Regions from separate parts of the Shewanella sp. ULN5 genome, predicted to be linked through region 1. Evidence: predicted binding sites of a transcription regulator. Region 1 holds the regulator's gene; the other holds the start of a gene.

What was found. The regulator LexA, encoded in region 1, represses DNA repair genes until DNA is damaged. The targets are predictions, from matches to a motif close to TACTGTATNNNNATACAGTA.
Region 2: the regulator LexA is predicted to act here: its motif matches at 5,056-5,075, upstream of dinB (DNA polymerase IV).

Annotation. Positions count from the first base shown of each region.
Region 1 covers NZ_JAPJEE010000021.1:35,063-43,486, reverse strand. Annotated here, with positions in the region: gene mtr (tryptophan permease) at 1-422, opposite strand, end outside; gene plsB (glycerol-3-phosphate 1-O-acyltransferase PlsB) at 422-2,845, opposite strand; gene lexA (transcriptional repressor LexA) at 3,096-3,713, shown strand; gene ORI98_RS16210 (cell division inhibitor SulA) at 3,710-4,228, shown strand; gene coxB (cytochrome c oxidase subunit II) at 4,618-6,171, shown strand; gene ctaD (cytochrome c oxidase subunit I) at 6,181-7,773, shown strand; gene ORI98_RS16195 (cytochrome c oxidase assembly protein) at 7,775-8,338, shown strand; gene ORI98_RS16190 (cytochrome c oxidase subunit 3) at 8,335-8,424, shown strand, end outside.
Region 2 covers NZ_JAPJEE010000019.1:31,741-40,164, forward strand. Annotated here, with positions in the region: gene carB (carbamoyl-phosphate synthase large subunit) at 1-2,902, shown strand, start outside; gene bfr (bacterioferritin) at 3,111-3,581, shown strand; gene bfr (bacterioferritin) at 3,739-4,206, shown strand; gene ORI98_RS15595 (FMN-binding negative transcriptional regulator) at 4,294-4,977, opposite strand; gene dinB (DNA polymerase IV) at 5,109-6,191, shown strand; gene ORI98_RS15605 (aminoacyl-histidine dipeptidase) at 6,244-7,704, opposite strand; gene ORI98_RS15610 (leucyl aminopeptidase family protein) at 7,898-8,424, shown strand, end outside.

The DNA of each region.
Region 1 (8,424 bases):
ACTGCAGCAAACACCAAACCGGCAATACTTTGCGGCAGCACAATACCAACGGCCTGCAAGCTATGGTTAACAATTGAGCCACCACCACTAATGTACGCATAAGTTAAAATATACAATACAAACGCAATTGATAAGCCGTTCACAATACGCCAGAACTGGCCTAGCGTATCGCGGGTTAATGTGTCAAAACTGGCGCCAGGCTCGAAATGAAGATTAGCCTCTAACAGTAATAATCCTGACATCAGCATACAAAACCAAATGCCGACCAACATCATCATTGAATAACTAAACCACATTCCGGCACCAACAACCGGCAAAGAGAACATCCCTGCACCAACGGTTGTTCCTGCAATAATCATCGCACCGCCAATAAGCGATTTACTTTTGGGGCCATTTTTTGCCGCATTCATATGGTTGGCCATTAACTTAAATGCTCCGCATTGACGCTATCTTGGATGGTTTGTTTAACAGATGAGCGTAATAAGCTATTAGCATGATCACGAATACGAGAGACCTCGTCTAAATGCTCATTACTGCTTAAATAACCTAGCTCTTTCAATTTAACACTTAAGGTGTTGTATAATTTTTTGTCATAAAACTCTGGCGCAGTAATACCGTGTAAAGCACCTAAACGTTGCGCCAATACATGACTCTCACACTCAAGCTCTGAGCGTTCTAGATGAGGTTTTATCGCCAAAAGGTTGAAGATGATGGCATAACGCTGCATTGTTTCACTGACGGTTTCAGCGAGAAGCTCTAATTGAGTAATGTTGGCATCAACGACAATACAACTGTCACCGCAAGTCAGCAGGTTCTCCGCCACCATCTGTGCCAACACTTGATCGACATAAATTGGAAGATTTTCGATACCCATAAATAATTCGGCTTTCAGCAATGGATAAAAATCTTCCACTACCGCCAATATTTGCTCACGATTACATTCTTCATAGCGCACCAAGCAACTGGCGATCAGCGAAGGAATAATCATTAAATGGATAATGTTATTACGGTAATAACTTAAGGTGATGGCATGTTTTGCATCAAGTGCAACAATGTCACCTAAAGGATCGGTCTCAAGGGTGAATTTATTTAAAGATAAACAATGCTCCACAATCGAGGCACCATTGCCTTCTGCAACCGAAGTGTAATTAGAATACGGGGCATTTTTGAGCAGTTTGAGATAAAAATCTAACTGACGCTCTAATTGATGACGTTCTAATGCATTTTGTTCAGAAGCCAATAACACTAGGCTGGTTAACGTCACAGAACTTGCCGCTGCCGCGCCATTAATTTTAGTCATCACCTGATTAGCTAAAAGGTTTACCGCAGGCGTTACCCATGAAGGCTTTTGTTCAGGGTCTTTAGCCACTTCTTCACGCCAATCTGGCGCTTGTTGCTTTAAAAAGTTTTGTAAATTTATTGGCTCACCAAAGTTGACATAACCTTGACCAAAATTACGTAATTTTCTGATTGCCCCAAACACTTGCCAAACAGATTCTTTTTCTTTTTTCTTACCGCTTAATTCTTTATGGTAAGTAGCCACTTCCATCACATGGTCATAGCCCAAATAAACTGGCACTAAAGTAACAGGACGTTCAATACCACGTAATACACTATTGATTGTCATCGCCAGCATACCCGTTTTAGGCGCGAGTAATCGTCCAGTTCGAGATCGTCCCCCCTCAGTAAAGTATTCGACTGAATAACCTTTTGCGAAAAGTTGATCTAAGTATTCACGGAAAATGGCGGTATATAACTTATTGCCATTAAAGCTGCGGCGAATAAAGAATGCGCCACCACGGCGGAACATTGGCCCCGCAGGCCAAAAATTAAGGTTAATACCCGCTGCAATATGCGGTGGTACCATACCTTGATAATATAAAATATAAGACAGTAGCAAATAATCCATATGGCTTCGATGACAAGGCACATAGACAATTTCATGGCCATCATGGTGTAACTGACGTACTTGTTCGGCGCCTTTAATGTTAATACCGCTGTATAGTTTGTTCCAAAGCCAAGTAAGGAACCGCTCTGCAATGCGCACTAAACTGTCAGAATAATCAGCAGCAATTTCATCCAAATATTCAATCGCGGTTTCACGTGCTTTTTCTTTAGATATCTTTTTATTGGTAGCTTCTTCTTCAATCGCTTTAATAATGGATTCAGACGCTAATAACGAAGCAAACATGGCCTGACGATTAGGCAATTGCGGTCCTGTCATCACTTTGCGTTGTCGACGAAAATGCACACGCGCAACACGAATTAATTTGTGCGCAATGGCTTTATCAGTGCCATGCTCATCCGCCATGTAACGTAAAGACATGGCATTAGAAAACTGCACAAAGCTATGGCGACCTAAAAAGAGAATCATTAACCATTTGCGAAGCCAAGTTGGGCTTTCACGCTCAAGCACTGCAGCTTTCATGGTGTCATCTTCTTTACCTGGGGTGCGCCCCCAATAAAGACTAACCGGCACTAGCTGAATATCGAGTTCAGGTTGTTGACGATGAAGGGCTAATAAACTGGTAAAACAGCTTAAAAACTTTTCACCGCCTTCACGTTTACCGATTATCGGCTTACGACCTTCTAAGCAAACCACTCGAGGCACTTTCAGTCCATCAAGCTGTAATGGAGAGTATGGGCTAGGTAATCCTAGATCCTCAGTCATCTCACTTAACGCTGCAGTGTCACTAATCGACTCTGTTTTCATCACATAAACAATAGGTTTTGCTGGATCAAAATTTAAATCCGCAAACGGATCTTGGGGTACCACGATGGTATTTACCATCAATTTTTGAACCCAACGCAATAGCCTAAGTATGATTGAATCTGGTTTTGACATAGTAATATTCGCAATAAAGCCCTTTTAATATGGGCGCATAGAATACCAGAAACTGGTTGCCTTTCACTAACTGCTGTACAAACCAAACTCAGCTTTGCAAGCATAATACATTTTTTACACTCTATACCTATGAAATATATAACAAAAAAATCACATTTAATTATAAAATTAAAAAATAATTGGTGAATACTTGCGCAAAACAAAACACTGTATATAATGACAGTTACTGTATAGAAAGACAGGAAGCAACATGAGACCCTTAACACCACGCCAAGCTGAAATTTTAGAGCTGATTAAAAACAACATCTCTGAAACTGGGATGCCACCTACTCGTGCTGAAATTGCCACACGCTTAGGTTTTAAAAGCGCCAATGCGGCTGAAGAGCATTTAAAAGCTTTGGCTAAAAAGGGGTTTATTGAAATTATGCCCGGCACGTCTCGTGGCATTCGCCTGACCCAAGAGGATGAACCAGAAGAAAATGGCTTACCGTTAATTGGTCAAGTGGCTGCTGGCGAACCCATTTTAGCCCAAGAACACGTAGAACAATACTATCAAGTCGATCCAAATATGTTTAAACCTGCCGCTGACTTTTTATTAAGAGTGCGTGGTGACAGCATGAAGGATATTGGCATTTTAGAAGGCGATTTATTGGCTGTACATAAAATGCAACAAGCCCGAAATGGTCAAGTTGTTGTTGCGCGTGTTGAAGATGATGTCACAGTGAAACGGTTCGAGAAAAAAGGCAATGTGGTTTACTTGCATGCTGAAAACGAAGCGTATTCACCAATTGAAGTGGATTTAAGTTACCAAAGCCTAACAATTGAAGGGCTTGCTGTTGGTGTTATTCGTAATGGAGAGTGGTTATGAACAAACTAATGGGCACAGCCCCGCGTCATCCTGGATTATGGATGGATATGCCATCAGCAGATATGAATCTGGCACAACCCATTACTACGCTTCAAACTCAGACCCACGGCAAACTAGAACTAAGCCAATATGCTAGCCAGTTAGCACAATTAAGTCAGCAAGGACGTTGGATAGTGCTCATCAATCCAGCCAACATCAGTTACAAACAGATGCTAGCCAGCGCTGGTGTTAGGATGGATAGAGTGCTTTTGGTTCATACCAAAGATGAGATTGAAACCCTATGGGCAATGGAGAAAGCATTAACTAGCGGCACATCAAGTGCTGTGATTTCATGGACACAACCTTTAGACGCTCGCGACAGTCGCCGTTTAGAGTTAGTCGCCAAAAGTGCCCGCGCCTTAGGCATTGTAATTGAAGATGCCAGCACAGACTTAAATCATGATTTAAGTACTAAAACGATGCTTTCAAATCAAAATAATGCGGTTAATACAATTAATTTCACCTCGTTTCATTAATTATAATTGCCGTATTTACTGAGCCCTGCCCATGTGCAGGGCTTTTTTGTACAATTTTTCAGCTAATTAGCTGTAAAAGTGATCTTGATCAATGTTTAATCTACAAGTAATGTACTTAACAAGGTTGAAACATTTTCAACCTTACTGAAACGCTACAGTCTAGATTTTATCTGACAGATAAAAGCGTCAAATCAGAATTGATAAGTTCAGTTGTAAGTACCAGCGTGGTGCACATTTAATAAAAACCAGTAAGCCGAAACGCTTACAACCACCAGGGTACTTTGGAGTCATCAAACTTTTTTGGGAACCGAAGAGTTTGCATAGAGCAGAGACTTACTGTGTGACTCTTCTTTGTAGTTGCTATTCGCAATTGGCAGAGGAGAAGTCTTGTGAAGCAATGGTTGTATTGTGTAATGGCGGTGTTACTGGCACCTCCCCTTGGGGCAAACGAAATGCCCCTCAACATGACAAAAGGTGTAACGAATATTAGTGGTCAGGTTTACGACCTCCACATGATTATTCTATATATCTGTTGCGCTATTGGTTTAGTGGTGTTTGGGATCATGATTTATTCCATGATTTATCACCGAAAATCCAAAGGCGCTGTCGCGGCAAATTTTCATGAAAGTACTAAAGTGGAAATTGCTTGGACTGTCATTCCATTTGTCATTCTTATTGGAATGGCGATTCCAGCCACTAAAACCCTAATAGCGATGGAAGATCCGTCAAATGCGGATTTAACCATTAAAATTACCGGTTCGCAGTGGAAATGGCATTACAGCTATTTTAATGAAGACGTCGAATTTTATAGCATTCTATCCACTCCACGAGATCAAATTGAAGGAGACGAAACCAAAAGCGATACTTACTTATTAGAAGTAGATAAGCCTTTAGTTTTACCTCTTAATCGTAAAGTTCGTTTCTTAATGACCTCTGATGATGTTATTCACTCGTGGTGGGTACCCGCATTTGCAGTAAAAAAAGATGCGAATCCGGGGTTTATTAACGAGGCGTGGACGCGTATCGACAAGGCAGGAACTTATCGCGGCCAGTGTGCTGAGCTATGCGGTAAAGATCATGGCTTTATGCCGATTGTTGTGCAGGCATTACCTGAAGCGGAATATGATGCTTGGTTATTAGACCAAAAACAGCAAGCGAGTAACGCAGCTGAAGCTGCGAAAGCCGCCTTATCAGAGACTCTTTCAAAAGAAGAGTTAATGGCAAAGGGTGAGCAAATTTACCTCTCTACCTGTGCAGCTTGTCACCAACCCAACGGAGCAGGTTTGCCGGGCGTATTCCCATCGCTTATTGGCAGCCCAATCATCAAGGGACCAATTAATGGCCATATTGACATTGTCCTTAATGGTAAGCCTGGAACAGCCATGCAGTCGTTTGCTAAACAGTTGAGTGCGAAAGATATTGCGGCGGTTGTCACCTATGAGCGTAATGCTTGGGGTAATGATTCTGGTGATGTCATTCAAGCAGTGGATGTGAGTAATGCCGCTAATGGTGGCAACGCTGATAACAGTGCCTCAGCTCCTCAACCTATGACTTCTGATAGCCCAATGGAGTCGGTTCCAACTGATGTTCAACAGGTTGTCGCAACGGTAATGCCCATTGATTTAACCGAACTGACCCACGAAGAACTAATGACTGAAGGCTTACAAGTGTATACCTCAACCTGTGCTGCTTGCCATCAAGCCACCGGAGCGGGGTTACCAGGCGCTTTCCCATCATTAATCGGCAGCCCTGTTATTAAGGGACCTGTAGAACAGCACATTAATATTGTTCGTAATGGTAAGCCAGGTACCGCTATGCAAGCTTTTGCAAGTTCATTATCACCGCGCCAAATGGCTGCAGTGATTACTTACGAGCGCAATGCATGGGGTAATAACACTGGCGATACAGTGCAAGCAAATGATGTTAATAGCCATGGACAGTAGGGGATAATAATGAGTACAACTACGCACGATACTGCTGCAGTCCATGACGATCATCACCATGGTGCCCCAAAAGGCATTATGCGCTGGCTGCTAACCACCAACCATAAAGATATTGGATCGTTATATTTATGGTTCAGTTTTATTATGTTTTTAACTGGCGGAGCCATGGCTATGGTTATCCGCGCCGAGTTATTCCAACCTGGATTACAACTGGTTGAACCTAACTTTTTTAATCAAATGACCACAGTTCATGGACTTATCATGGTGTTTGGTGCCGTTATGCCTGCCTTCACTGGCTTAGCTAACTGGTTAATCCCTATGATGATTGGTGCGCCAGATATGGCACTACCACGAATGAACAACTGGAGTTTTTGGATATTACCTTTCGCGTTTGCTATTTTGCTTAGCTCGCTATTTATGGAGGGCGGCGGCCCCAACTTTGGTTGGACATTCTATGCGCCACTATCGACAACCTATAGCCCTGATAGTACAGCTCTATTTGTATTCTCGGTGCATATTATGGGGATCAGCTCAATCATGGGTGCAATCAATGTGATTGTAACCATTGTCAATATGCGTGCCCCAGGCATGACATGGATGAAGCTACCCTTGTTTGTTTGGACATGGTTAATCACAGCTTTCTTATTAATTGCTGTGATGCCAGTGCTTGCTGGTGCAGTCACCATGGTACTGACGGATAAGTTTTTCGGCACCAGCTTTTTTGATGCTGCGGGTGGTGGTGATCCCGTCATGTTCCAGCATATCTTCTGGTTCTTTGGGCATCCGGAAGTGTACATTATGATTTTACCGTCGTTCGGTATCATCTCTGCCATCATTCCAGCGTTCAGCCGTAAAAAGTTATTTGGTTATTCATCCATGGTATACGCAACGGCCAGTATTGCGATTCTGTCATTCTTAGTGTGGGCACACCATATGTTCACCACAGGTATGCCGGTATTTGCTGAATTGTTCTTTATGTATTGCACCATGTTGATAGCGGTTCCCACAGGGGTAAAAGTCTTCAACTGGGTTGCCACAATGTGGCGGGGATCGATGACGTTTGAAACGCCAATGCTTTTCGCCCTCGCCTTTATCATTCTGTTTACCATTGGTGGTTTTTCAGGATTGATGCTTGCAATCACCCCAGCAGATTTTCAGTACCACGATACTTACTTCGTTGTTGCGCATTTCCATTATGTGTTAGTAACTGGGGCGGTATTCTCCATTATGGCAGCGGCTTATTATTGGCTGCCTAAATGGACTGGGCATATGTATAGCGAAACCTTAGGTAAATGGCACTTTTGGTGTTCGGTTATTTCAGTCAACGTGCTGTTTTTCCCGATGCACTTTTTAGGCCTTGCGGGTATGCCGCGTCGGATACCTGATTATGCAATTCAATTTGCTGATATCAATCAAATTGTATCCATTGGTGGATTCGCCTTTGGCTTGTCGCAGCTAATTTTCTTAGCCGTGGTCATTAAATGCATCAAAGGCGGAGAAAAAGCACCAGATAAACCATGGGAAGGCGCTGAAGGATTAGAGTGGACAATCCCAAGTCCTGCGCCTTATCACTCGTTTACAACGCCACCAGAGGTGAAATGAGATGAGTCAGCCAACCAAATCAAACCGTAAGTTACTCACCATGCTAACACTTGGTGCTGTGGGCATGTTTGGTTTTGGTTTTGCGCTGGTGCCTCTTTACGATGTGCTATGTGACACTTTAGGTATTAATGGAAAAACCCAAAATACTGCAAGTACATACGAAGCTGTCATTGTTGATAAAAGTCGCACTGTTACTATAGAGTTTGTTGCCCAAATACAGCCCGGCATGCCGTGGGAGTTTTCTCCCACGGTAAATCGCATTCAAGTTCATCCAGGTGAACTAACCCATGCTAAATTTCATGCCAAAAACCTGTCAGCAAACAACACCATTGGCCAAGCAATACCCTCAGTATCGCCTGGTCAAGGTGCTGCCTATTTTAATAAAACAGAGTGCTTTTGTTTTAATCAACAACCACTAGCGGCATCAGCCAGTGCTGAACTCCCATTGATTTTTTACGTGGATCCCGATTTACCGGAATCCATTAACACCTTGACTCTCTCTTATACCCTTTACGACATTACCGCTAAAGTCGGTAGTGGCTTAAAGCAAGGAGCAGCAAAATGACCACAAAGCATGAAGCCTATTATGTGCCAGCACAAAGTGCCTGGCCTATCATTGGTGCCATTGGCCTTTTCTTAATCGCCTTTGGC
Region 2 (8,424 bases), on a different contig from region 1:
ACTAAAAGAATTTAACGTTGAAATGATTGGCGCAACAGCTGACGCGATTGATAAAGCAGAAGACCGTAGCCGTTTTGATAAAGCCATGAAATCTATCGGATTAGATTGTCCACGTGCGGGTATTGCCCACAATATGGATGAAGCCTATGGCGTTCTCGATATGGTAGGTTTCCCGTGTATTATTCGTCCATCATTCACCATGGGTGGCAGCGGTGGCGGTATTGCATACAACAAAGAAGAGTTTGAAGAGATTTGTTCTCAAGGCTTAGATTTGTCGCCAACTAACGAGTTATTGATTGATGAATCATTAATTGGTTGGAAAGAATACGAGATGGAAGTGGTTCGTGACCGCAACGATAACTGTATTATCGTGTGTGCGATTGAAAACTTCGACCCAATGGGTGTTCACACTGGTGACTCAATCACAGTCGCACCAGCGCAAACCTTAACCGATAAAGAATATCAATTAATGCGTAATGCTTCTTTAGCAGTACTGCGCGAGATTGGTGTTGAAACCGGTGGTTCAAACGTACAGTTTGGTATTTGTCCTAAAACCGGTCGTATGGTGATTATTGAAATGAACCCGCGTGTGTCGCGCTCATCTGCACTAGCCTCAAAAGCGACAGGTTTCCCGATTGCTAAAATCGCCGCTAAGTTAGCGGTTGGTTTTACCCTTGATGAGCTAAGTAACGATATTACTGGTGGTAAAACACCAGCATCGTTTGAGCCTGCAATCGATTACGTTGTGACTAAAATTCCACGCTTTAACTTTGAAAAGTTTGCCGGTGCCAATGACCGTCTAACAACGCAAATGAAATCTGTGGGTGAAGTGATGGCTATTGGTCGTACTTTCCAAGAGTCATTGCAAAAAGCATTACGTGGTCTTGAAGTAGGCCGTAGTGGTTTCGACCCGATTGTCGATTTACAATCACCTGAAGCCATGCAAACAATCCGTCATGAATTAAAAGAGCCTGGTTGTGACCGTATTTGGTACATAGCTGATGCGTTCCGTGCAGGTTTAAGCCGTGATGACATTTTCACGTTAACTAACATTGATCACTGGTTCTTGATTCAAATCGAAGATTTGATTGCCCAAGAAGCAAAAGTGGCTGAGTTAGGCATGTCAGGTTTAGAGCAAAACTTTTTACGCCAATTAAAGCGTAAAGGTTTCTCTGATGTACGTTTAGCTGACGTACTTGGCGTGAATGAAAGCGAAATTCGTAAGTTACGTCAACGTCACGAAATTCACCCTGTTTATAAGCGTGTAGATACCTGTGCGGCGGAATTCTCAACCGATACCGCTTACATGTACTCCACGTATGAAGAAGAGTGTGAAGCGAACCCATCAAATCGTGAAAAAATCATGGTATTAGGTGGTGGTCCTAACCGTATCGGTCAAGGTATTGAGTTCGATTACTGTTGTGTTCATGCGGCGTTAGCTTTGCGTGAAGACGGCTATGAAACCATCATGGTTAACTGTAACCCAGAAACGGTTTCAACCGACTACGATACTTCAGATCGCCTCTATTTCGAACCAGTAACTCTTGAAGACGTATTAGAAATTGTTCGTATCGAAAAGCCAAAGGGCGTTATCGTTCAATATGGTGGCCAAACGCCACTTAAACTTGCGCGTGAACTAGAAGCCGCCGGTGTGCCAATTATTGGTACTAGTCCTGATGCGATTGACCGTGCAGAAGACCGTGAGCGCTTCCAGCAAGCGATTCAACGTCTTGGTATGAAGCAGCCTGAAAACGCAACGGTAACAACGGTTGAAAGTGCGGTTATCGAAGCTGAAAAAATTGGTTACCCGCTAGTGGTTCGTCCATCGTATGTATTAGGTGGCCGTGCGATGGAAATCGTATACGACAAGCAAGATTTACTGCGCTACTTTAATGAAGCCGTTAAAGTCTCTAACGCATCACCCGTATTACTTGATCACTTCTTAGATGATGCGATTGAAGTGGATATTGATGCAGTATGTGATGGCGAGACCGTGGTTGTTGGCGCGATTATGGAGCACATTGAACAAGCAGGCGTTCACTCTGGTGACTCTGCTTGCTCATTACCTCCATACAGCTTAAGCGCAGATATTCAGGCACAAATGCGTGAGCAAGTCTCTAAGTTAGCATTCGAGTTAGGTGTTATTGGCTTAATGAACGTCCAGTTTGCGGTGAAAGATAACGAAATCTATATGATTGAAGTTAATCCACGAGCAGCGCGTACCGTTCCATTTGTGTCTAAAGCGACTGGCGTTCCGTTAGCTAAAATTGCTGCACGAGTGATGGCTGGCCAAAGCTTAAAATCGCAAAACTTCACTAAAGAAGTTATCCCGCCATTCTTCTCGGTAAAAGAAGTGGTGTTACCTTTCAATAAATTCCCTGGCGTTGACCCTTTATTAGGGCCTGAAATGCGTTCAACAGGTGAAGTGATGGGTGTGGGTGAAACCTTCGCTGAAGCGTATGCTAAAGCGCAGTTAGGTGCGACGTCTGAAGTGCCTAAATCAGGGCGTGCTTTATTATCTGTTCGTAACAGTGATAAAAAGCGTGTTGCTGCACTTGCCGCTAAGTTAATTGAGCTTGGTTACGAGATTGATGCAACCCATGGTACCGCAGTTGTGTTAGGTGAAGCGGGTATTAACCCTCGTTTGGTGAACAAAGTTCATGAAGGCCGTCCACATATTCTTGACCGTATCAAGAACGATGAGTACACCTACATTGTTAACACTACTGAAGGTCGTCAGGCGATTGAAGATTCACGTCAAATCCGTCGCGGTGCATTACGTTATAAAGTGAATTACACCACAACATTGAATGCTGCTTTTGCTACATGTCTTGCGCATGCGGCAGATGACCGTACCAATGTAAACTCGGTGCAAGAGTTGCATAAACGTATCACTGGCTAGTTTTTAGCGAGCATACATTGTAAAGAGCCTTCATTTTGAAGGCTTTTTTTATGAGCGCCATTTAACTTAAGTTACAAACCTTAGTTATAATGATAATGGTTATCAATATTATGTGTATGAATTTAAAGGAAAATTTGCAATTTATGGTCTGTTGCACTATCCTGTTCGACATTGATCCAGATCAAGTTTTGCTATCAAGGACATCATTATGAAAGGTCACCCAAAAGTCATCAGTCAGTTAAATCGCGTATTAACCTTTGAACTGACAGCGATTAACCAATACTTCCTACATGCGCGTATGTTTAAGCATTGGGGTTTAGAGAAGCTAAACGAAAAAGAATACAAAAAATCGATTCAGGATATGAAGCACGCTGACAAACTCATTGAGCGTGTACTGTTTCTTGAAGGTCTACCCAATTTACAGCAACTTGATAAGCTGCGTATTGGTGAAGAAGCTGAAGAAATGTTGAGCTGCGATAAAGAAGCGGTAACAGAGCAAATTGCGGTACTCCGCGACGTGATCAAATTGTGTGAAACAGAACAAGACTACGTAACCCGTGATTTACTTGAAGACTTGCTTGAAGATGAAGAAGAGCATTTAGATTGGATTGAGTCTCAGCAAGAGCTTATCGGCCAGACTGGCATCCAAAACTATCTTCAATCACAAATTAAAGATTAATAGCACAATATTATGTCACCTCGATTAGCGTTAAAAGCTACTTAAAGGTGGAGATGAAGCAGGGCATATAGTTTGGATTGAGATACAGGCATTGATTGCTCAACCTCATATTAAATACCTGATTCAATCACAAATTTAAGACGAATAGGACAAGATTATGAAAGGCAATCCAGAAGTCATTGACGCACTAAACAGCTTATTAACAGGCGAACTATCAGCAATGGATCAATATTTTGTCCATGCTCATATGTACGAAGATTGGGGATTTGATGAGTTATATACTCGTATTCTTCATGAGTCTGACGACGAGAAAGTCCATGCAGCTAAATTAGTGCAGCGCATTCTGTTTTTAGAAGGCACGCCAGATGTTGCTAGCCGTGAAGCGCTAAACATCGGTAAAGATGTGCAAGAAATGCTAAAAAATGACTTACAGTATGAATACAAAGTTGCTGACGATTTACGTAAAGTTATTAAGCTATGTGAAGAAAAAGGCGATTACCAAACCCGTGAAATCTTAGAGGTTTTACTTGATGATACTGAGTCTGATCACATGTACTGGTTAGAAAAGCAATTACGTTTAATTGAGCGTGTTGGTTTACAAAACTATCTACAAACTAAAATGTAATTTATTGGTTTAACCCTACATTTTAATTTAAAGCCCAATGTCGCAAGACATTGGGCTTTTTATTTATGTCAGTCACTTTATAAAATATCAGCCGATACCGATATTATTGGCTTGCATATAGCTCAGTAAGTGTTGAGCATCTAAATCTGCTGATTTTGCTAACCCAGTCGCCACGCCTTGTTGATCCGCTAAGGAGCGATGTTGGCCTAGTTTCTGTTTTGCCTGTAATTCGCTAATCACAATTTTAAACCCGACAATACCTTTGGTGAGTTTGTCTTGAAATGCTTGGGGAATAAAGCCCTCATTCGTGTCTGAGGATGACTCGAGTAAACTGGGTTCATATTTATCAATAGTGGCATTGAGCATCGCTAAGGTTGTCTTATCATCGGTTAACTCTAGCACCCCTTTGGCATGAACAGTAATATAGTTCCAAGTTGGTACTGCCGGATAAGCGTCATACCAGGTTGGTGAAATATACGCGTGCGGACCATTGAAAACACACAGAACCGAGCGGCCGACGATGTTTTTCCAGTGTGGGTTTGTTCTGGCAAAGTGGCCATACAACACGCCATATTCTGTCGTTGATGGCTCAAGCAATAGCGGTAGGTGTGATGCTTCTAAATCGCTTGAAACAATCAAGGCAAAACCATGTTGTTGAATAAATTTTTGAATATCGCTGGTTGCTGTCATTTTCCATTTTTCAGGCACATGCATAGGTTTACGTCCATTGTAATAAGTTGATTGAGCATCATAGAGACTTAGGCGTAACATGCAATGGGTTCACTCTTCTAAATATTACATCCGTTACCTTGAGTTATTTGATAACTTGTTAGCCACCCTCATATTGAATACTGTTTTTATATACAGTATTATCAATCATCCTGATCATTTTTGATAACACTATGCGTAAAATTATTCATATCGACATGGATTGTTACTTTGCCGCAGTTGAAATGCGTGATTTTCCTGAATTGCGTGATAAACCCATTGCAGTAGGTGGACGCAGTGATCGTCGTGGAGTGATCAGTACCTGCAATTATGCGGCTCGTCAATTTGGTGTTCGCTCAGCAATGTCTAGCTATCATGCATTAAAGCTGTGTCCTAACTTGGTATTAGTGCCCGGCCGTATGCAGGTTTATAAAGAGGTATCGCAGCAGATAAGAGAGATATTTAATCGATATAGTGATGTGATTGAACCTTTATCTTTAGATGAGGCATTTCTTGATGTGTCTGATTGCCAGTTACATCACGGTAGTGCCACTTTAATTGCTAAAGCTATTCGAGCAGACATTGAATCCGAAACAGGATTAACGGCATCGGCGGGCGTCGCGCCAATTAAGTTTTTAGCCAAAATAGCATCCGACTTAAACAAACCTAATGGTCAGTATGTGATAACCCCTGATGAAATTCCTGAATTTGTCCGAACCTTGCCATTAAAGAAAATTCCTGGAGTGGGTAAGGTGACGGCGCAAAAGCTGTCGTTGTTAGGGCTAGAAACCTGTGCCGATGTGCAGCAGTATCCTAAAAACAAATTGCTTGAAGCTTTTGGCAAGTTTGGTGCAGTACTTATTGAACGATCCAATGGTATCGATTGTAGGCCGATTACCAGTAATCGAGTAAGAAAGTCGGTAGGGGTCGAAACCACCCTCGCAAAAGACATTTTTACCCTCGCGCAATGTCATCAGGTCATGCCGCAATTAATCCAAGAGTTAGATGCCAGAGTCAGTCGCAGCGCCAAAGACCGGCTGATTAACAAGCAAGTGGTAAAGATTAAATTTAATGATTTTAAGCAAACCACCATAGAACATCGCAGTGCTGAAATGTCAGTTAATCTGTTTTATGACTTATTAGCACAAGCATTAGCGCGCAGTAATGGTAGAGGCATAAGATTGTTAGGGGTAAGTGTTGGCTTGGCTGATATGAATGCGTCGAATGAAAAAAAACTGCAAACTAAGTCAGTTACCCAACTCGATTTGCAGTTTTAAATTCCGCTCACTCAACTGCTGATATTAAAGCTGAGCTAGCGGTACCAGCGGTTTAAGCTTTTTCAGGAATGCGCTCTAATACTGCTAACAATAATTGCCAGTATTGGCCTACGGTTTCAATGTTCACCATTTCATCAGGACTATGTGGGTAGCGAATGGTTGGGCCAATCGATACCATGTCCATTGTAGGGTAGGGTTCTTTAAATAAGCCACATTCAAGACCAGCATGGATCACCATAATGGTTGGGTCTTTCTTGTAAATGTCGTTATAGGTGTCGCGCACAATCGCCATAACCGGCGAGCTGTTATCCGGCTTCCAGCCAGGGTAAGCCCCACTGAACTCAATGCTGGCACCCGCTAAATTAGCCAACGCATTTAACATGCCTTGCACTTCATCACGACCCGAATCAATTAATGAACGAATTAAGCATAATATTTCAACGCTTTCTTGTTCAGTATTTATCACGCCCACGTTTAACGATGTTTCTGTAACGCCTGCAACTTCATCACTCATGCGCATCACGCCATTGGGGCAAGCATGTAAGAAATCGATTAAACAGTTTTGCGCATCTTCACCCATCACTTTCGCTGGGGCGTCAATTGATGCAAGGGTCAGTAGCATGCTTGGATCAGCAATCGCTAACTCTGCACGCACTACGGCTTGAAAGTCACTGATAGCTTGTTTTAAGGCATCAACATTTTCAGCAGGTAACATAAAGCTAATGCTGGCTTCACGAGGGATGGCATTACGCAGTGAACCACCGGTGAAATCGACTAATTCTAGGGCTAATTCATCGCTATATTTAAATAAGAATCGCGCCAGTAATTTATTCGCATTACCACGACCAAGGTGAATGTTTACCCCAGAGTGGCCGCCTTTAATACCCGACAATGTGAGTTTAAATGATTGGTTGCTTAATTCAGGTGCTTGCCATGACAAGGGCACAGATATCTGCGCATCCACACCGCCAGCACAACCCATGTAGATCTCACCTTCCTGTTCAGAGTCGGTGTTGATCAAAATCTCTGCGTCTAAGTAACCCGCTTCTAATCCAAAAGCGCCCGTCATGCCGGCTTCTTCATCAATGGTTAATAACACTTCTAGTGGACCGTGTTTAATGTCATCGCTGGCGAGCACAGCTAAAGCAGATGCCATACCAATACCATTATCTGAACCTAAGGTAGTGCCTTTAGCTTTTACCCATTCGCCATCAACATAGGCTTCAATGGGATCTTTTTCAAAGTCATGCACTTTGTCGGCATTCTTTTGTGGCACCATATCAATGTGTGCCTGAAGCACAACAATTTTGCGGTTTTCCATGCCTGGTGTGGCAGGCTTGCGGATAATAAGATTACCGACTTTGTCTTCAACAACGCTAAGACCTTTACCTTTTGCCCATTGCTGAATGTGATTTGATAATGCTTGTTCATGCTTAGATGGGTGGGGAATAGCACAAATTTGTTCGAACCATTGCCATAGAGGTTGTGGGTATAATTGGTTTAATGCGGTCACGGAACGTCCTCAATCTGAATAAATATGGCATTATTCTACCATAGGCTGTTTAAATGCCATTGTGACACAGCGGGTTTTTCTTCGACGTATAAACGCTATTATGTAAATATTAATTAACTTTAAAAGCTGATGTAATCTTAAAAAAGTTTACTCGCTTCCATCGCCATAGTGACAACAAGAATAAGGAAAAATCATGTTTCAGGTACCTGTTATTGATGTAAATAACGATCAAGCGATTTTTGATGGAGAGGGTTTTGATGCCGTTGTGGTCGTTACCCCTAATCTTAATGACGTTGCCCAACAAGAAATTACTTTGTTGGCCGACCATGCCAAGCAAATTGATCATCGGGTTGGTAAACAAGCCACCTTATTATTTGCTCCAGGATTGGCTGGTGGACGCTTGATTATCGCGCCAGTCAACGGAGATGATGACTACGCCGACGTGCGTATTTATGCTAAAGCCGCCAAAGAAGGTATTACGATTGCTAAAGATGCTGGGGCCAAAAAACCTTTGTTAATTGTGGCTGTATCAAAAGATCATCGGTTCAGTTTTGCAACTGAAGTCGCCGCGCTGGCATGTGGACAAGCGTTATGGCAACCCCTTGAAACCCGCGAAGCCCAATCATTATTACCGGCTTTTAATGCGATAGGTGTTATGAGCAGTCTACCCAAAAGTGATGTGTTAAATGCCCTAGAAGCGGGCAGAGTGTTAGCGCGTGA